One region of the Roseibium sp. RKSG952 genome, then DNA from elsewhere that is predicted to be linked to it. Evidence: riboswitches for the same ligand, from Rfam matches in the RefSeq annotation. Region 1 holds a riboswitch; the other holds the start of a gene.
The links. Region 1 has a riboswitch for cobalamin ahead of nrdH (glutaredoxin-like protein NrdH). Riboswitches for the same ligand answer to the same signal wherever they lie in the genome.

Region 1 (2,379 bases):
GCCTCTTCGTAATAGCCTTCGGACACCAGGTATCCCAGCTTTTCATCCAACGAATGGAAGAACACGGTGTTCTGGTTCACGTGCTGAAGGAAGTATTGCCGAGCGGCCATGCGGTCAGCGTCAAAGCGGATATTCCCCTCACCATCATAGAGGTTCAGCATCGCGTTCAGCGCGTGATAGTCCTGCTCGTTTACGCTGCTGTCGAGCATTGGTGTCTCCCTAGTTTTTCAAGCCCGGTGCGGACACGGGCGATGTCTGTCTCTGTGCCTGCCAGCTCGAACGAATACAGCAGCGGCACGTTGCATTTCTGGGCGATGATGCGACCGGACAGGGCGTAGGTCGCACCAAAATTACGGTTGCCTGTGCCGATCACCCCGATGATCCCGGCGCGGCGGGCCGGGTCGTTCAAAAAGCGGATCACTTGTTTCGGAACCGCCCCGCGTCCTTCGCCGTCGGCATAGGTCGGGCAGATCAGAACATAAGGATCTTCAGGGTCCGGCAGCGGGTCCATCCCAGTTGGAATGCGGAAAGAGGTCAGGCCCAGCCGCGAGATAAAGCGGTGGGTGTTTCCGGATTTCGATGAGAAATAGACCAGCGCCGGGATCGGCGCAGTCATAGATCAAACCAATTGGGCGATCATGTCCGGGCGGAAGCCCGACCAGTGGTCACTGCCGGCCACAACGACTGGTGCCTGGCGATAGCCCAGCTCGGTCACATGGGTCATGGCGCTGTCGTCCTGCGTCAGGTCCACGACATCATAATTGATGCCTTTTGCATCCAGCGCTCGGGTGGTCGCGGTGCATTGTACGCAGGCGGGTTTGGAATATACGGTAATGCTCATTTGTCCTCTGTCCTTTTAATCAAAGCCGAGGACGCCATGGGCAAACAAGCCCGCCAAACGCCCCCGAACCCTCCGTTCGTGGTTATCATTCGAGCTTGCGGCAGGTCTCCTGGCTCGCGGATCATCGTTCGATCTGGCCTTCCCAAAAGCGTACTTTCAGTGGCGTGTTCAGCCGAACTTTCCGCTTACAGTTGCGGGGGCAGCGCCGGATTCGAACCGGTTTCCCTCTTAGCTCTCGACAGGAATCGAAAGAACCGAAGCAACACTATATTGGGTTTCACCAGGGCAAGTTGTCAATATATAGAGTGAAGTGTGGCGAACTTCTTTGTCCGCTCGTGCAGGTTCTGGCAAAATACCAGCGATCAGCCAGCACGTACTCTTGTCGAATCAACTTTGCTTGTGTTTTTTCGCCGTGATGGTTCCTTGAGGTGATTGCCGCAAGGATAAAAGGGAATTCGGTGCGGACGTTTATCCAAATCCGAAACTGCCCCCGCAACTGTAAGCGGTGAGCAACCCGTCAGAGCCACTGGATCGCCCAAGATCCGGGAAGGGACGGCAAGCTTTGATCCGCAAGTCAGGAGACCTGCCATCATCTGGATGTAACCAACCGGGCGGAGGGCCCGAGGAGGATGAGATGATGGATATCTTCGGGCCAGTGCATTGTGCCGAGCTGCCTCCTGTTTCGGGGCAGAGATGGACGCATTTATTTATTTGATTTCGGCAAATTACGTCAGCCAATCCCGGTTCCGCCACCTTGCAAACGCTCTGATTGAGGCCGCGCATACAGAAGCCCGCGCTGTCAGGTTGGAGGCATCCGGTGATGGGCTTTGGCATGCTTTAGATGATCTCACGGAGCAGGGAGCCAAGCGCATCGAGTTGCGTCCAATTGGCTTGCCGTTTTCCCAGAGCCTCGAAAACTGGTTGCCAAATGCGGCAGCAAGCTGGTTGCACAGGCGGACAGAAAACGCACCCGAGCTGTTCTTCGCCAAACCGCTGCAAATGGATTCAGACGTCATTCGGACTGCCGCAAATGCAGATGTTTTGCTGAAACCGATTAGGCCGAAACCTTCCGGTGAGCTCGGCAAAGGGTGGGACAGCCCTCCTGCCTTTCGCCACCATCTACTCGTCTGTGCAGGCCCGCGATGTCACCTGAAAGACGCCCCCAATCTGGTGGATGCGCTTAAAAAAGAACTCGGCCATGCGGGCAAAAGTTCTGAATGTCTGGTGACCACAACCGGCTGCCTGTTTCCCTGCAATGCCGGGCCAGTGATCGTCCACTATCCACACGGCGATTGGTATCGCGTGGAGAGCCTGGACGACATTCGGACCTTTGTTTCTCAGGCGCTGGGCGCCGGAACCACTCCTCGATCACTGCTTATTCATCAAACAGGAGATACACATGAACCTGCTTAAATTCTTCGTGCCGCTTGGATTTGTCGCGGCTACAGCCCAGGCCGATCCGGTCACCGTACAAAGCTGCGGGATCGATTACACCTTCGACAAGGCGCCAACGCGGGCGATTACCCTGAACCAGCAAG
Region 2 (2,379 bases), on a different contig from region 1:
TGCCAAGCGTCAGGGCGATGCGGTTCATAGGGTTTCCTCCTGAGGTTTTTACAAGTGAAAGGTAAAATGCCGGTCGCCGCTCGGCTCCAGCCTCTGGACCTGCGTGCTGACGGAAAAGGCGGCTGCCACCCGGTCCGGGGTCAAAACGGTTTCAGGCGCCCCGAAGGCAAGCGCCTTGCCCCTGGCCAGCACCAGAACGTCATCGCAGAGGCCTGCAGCCATGTTCAGGTCATGCAGACTGGTGACGATGGTGATCGGCAAGCCGCGCAAGAGCGCCATGATCTCAAGCTGATGCCGGATGTCGAGATGGTTGGTCGGCTCGTCGAGAATAAGCAGGCGCGGTTCTTGGCAAAGCGCACGAGCGACCATCACCCGCTGGCGTTCCCCCCCCGACAAGGTACCGAAGGCGCGGGCCTGCAGCGGCCACAGATCCATGCGGATCAGCGCCGCCTCCACGATCTCGCTGTCCCGCGCCCCGCCACGCGCAAAACCCCGCCCGTGGGGGATCCGGCCAAGGGCTGCAATCTCGCGCACGCTTAACGAAAAATCGGCCGCCTGTTCCTGAAGCACGGCGGCGATCTTGCAGGCCGCCGCCCGGGCGCTCAAGCGCCAGATATCATCGCCATCGACAAGAACCCGGCCGGTCCTCGGCTTGTGGAGCCGGTAAAGCAGCCTGAGCAGGGTGGACTTGCCAGCGCCATTGGCTCCGACCACCCCCAGAATACGGCCGGGCGTCAGCTCGAACGAGACCGGATGCAGCAGGACACTCTGCCGGTCCGGCCCCCACGAAGCGCCGTCGACAGCAAGGGCCGCACCGGTCAAGACACGTTCACCTTGCTGGATTCGCTGGCGATCATCGCGGCAGGTATGCGGGCCAGCGTGGTGCGGCGCAACTTCCCCGGACGGGTCGGTGACGAACACCATCCGTCTTCCAGACCCCGGTATTGGGCGGCAAAGGCGACCAGATCGTCGATATCCTCGTCCGGATCGATGTCACCGAACAGATACGTGGCCTTGCCGCTCGCCCGGTAGGCCACCGTGCAGGGCCGTGAACACCCGGCCATGCAGGCTATCCCGGACACCTCGAAGGACGCGCCGGTGAGCGGCGCCGCAACAGCCAAGGCGTCCTGCAACTTTTTCATCAGTTCGAAACCGGGACGGCAGTCGCTGCCCTGGTGACGGCACGTCGTGCAGACGAAAATCCTGTGGGTGTCTTCAGCCATTGCTTCGCCTCACGCTCCTGCCCCGCCGGGTCCGTCTGCACCCTTGTTCACGCCGTCATAGTTTTCCGGCGCAATGCCTTGCGATCTCTTCAGCGCCGAATGAGCGGCTGCCCTTGCGGGCACCGCCGCCCCCGTCATGCCATCGGGGTTTGTGTTTTGTAATGTTATTACATTACAATTGTCAAAGCCTGCAATGGGCTCCGTCGCGCCATTGTGAAGCATCGCCCGCGCGGCGCGGTCGCTCAGACTGGCGGCAAAGTCAGCCGCATTCAGAAGAGGAAGTGGTTCGGTCGTCCGGGACATATCGCCCTCCGCGATTGCGCGAGGTGCGGACAAGGACGGTCAGACCGGATTTTGGCGAGGCAGAAAGCCTGCAGGAACAAATCATGTCATCAGCCTTCTCCGGGACACCCCGCCCGGGTTGCGTTTCAGATCGTCCATGGCAGGTCTCCTGACTTGCGGGTCACTGCTTGCCTGAACCTTCCCGGGGCTTACCGGTGGCGTTTTCAGGGTCGCTCGCCGCTCACAGTTGCGGGGGCAGTCACGGATTTGGCGCCTGATAGCTACACCTCACCATGTTCCCTTTTCATTCCGATCCAAAGCATGGACCCGGAAACCATGAACACCTCTTTCCTAGAGCGTGGCAGACTTGCGGTCAATGCGATCAGGCGGCAGGGTTAGGTTCTCAACCGACTTCTAATGTGGGACTACGGCTTCATCTTGAATGATCCTGGCCGCTTCCGCCCACACATCGATGTCTTTAAACACATCCGGGTAGAGATAATGTGCTGCCTGTAACAGAACGACCTGACGTGCAATCGGCCCATTGGCCTCAACCCAGTGATCGCTAACGTAATGCACGCGGTCATTTTTCACCGCGAAGAGCAATTGCCAGGCGGGGCTGGTTTCGTACATGCTTCCAGCACCGTAGTCGTATACAAAAATGACATCCGGGTTCTTGTCGAGAAGCGTCTCAAGCCCGACTTCCATGCCGAATTTGCCGCCCGGCGACATCGGGCCCATGACATTCTCACCGCCGATGGCAGAAAGAATCCCGGCAGTCGTGTTTTCGGTATGAAATGCAAAGGGAGATTTTCCGCCCCACATCACCACAAAACTCGGGTGCGTGTCCTTGGGCGCTTTTTCGGCAACATCT

Region 2: linked by a shared signal. The riboswitch ahead of E1297_RS15010 (hypothetical protein) and the one ahead of nrdH (glutaredoxin-like protein NrdH) in region 1 are both predicted to bind cobalamin.

The regions. Positions count from the first base shown of each region.
Region 1 is NZ_SMMF01000962.1:356,060-358,438, forward strand. Features, by position in the region: gene nrdE (class 1b ribonucleoside-diphosphate reductase subunit alpha) at 1-209, opposite strand, end outside; gene nrdI (class Ib ribonucleoside-diphosphate reductase assembly flavoprotein NrdI) at 191-604, opposite strand; gene nrdH (glutaredoxin-like protein NrdH) at 620-841, opposite strand; cobalamin riboswitch at 923-1,115, opposite strand; cobalamin riboswitch at 1,241-1,447, shown strand; gene E1297_RS45790 (ferredoxin) at 1,535-2,254, shown strand; gene E1297_RS45795 (ABC transporter substrate-binding protein) at 2,241-2,379, shown strand, end outside.
Region 2 is NZ_SMMF01000892.1:28,709-31,087, forward strand. Features, by position in the region: gene E1297_RS14995 (ABC transporter substrate-binding protein) at 1-28, opposite strand, end outside; gene E1297_RS15000 (ABC transporter ATP-binding protein) at 49-822, opposite strand; gene E1297_RS15005 (DUF1636 domain-containing protein) at 819-1,223, opposite strand; gene E1297_RS15010 (hypothetical protein) at 1,233-1,526, opposite strand; cobalamin riboswitch at 1,647-1,859, opposite strand; gene E1297_RS15015 (ABC transporter substrate-binding protein) at 1,920-2,379, opposite strand, start outside.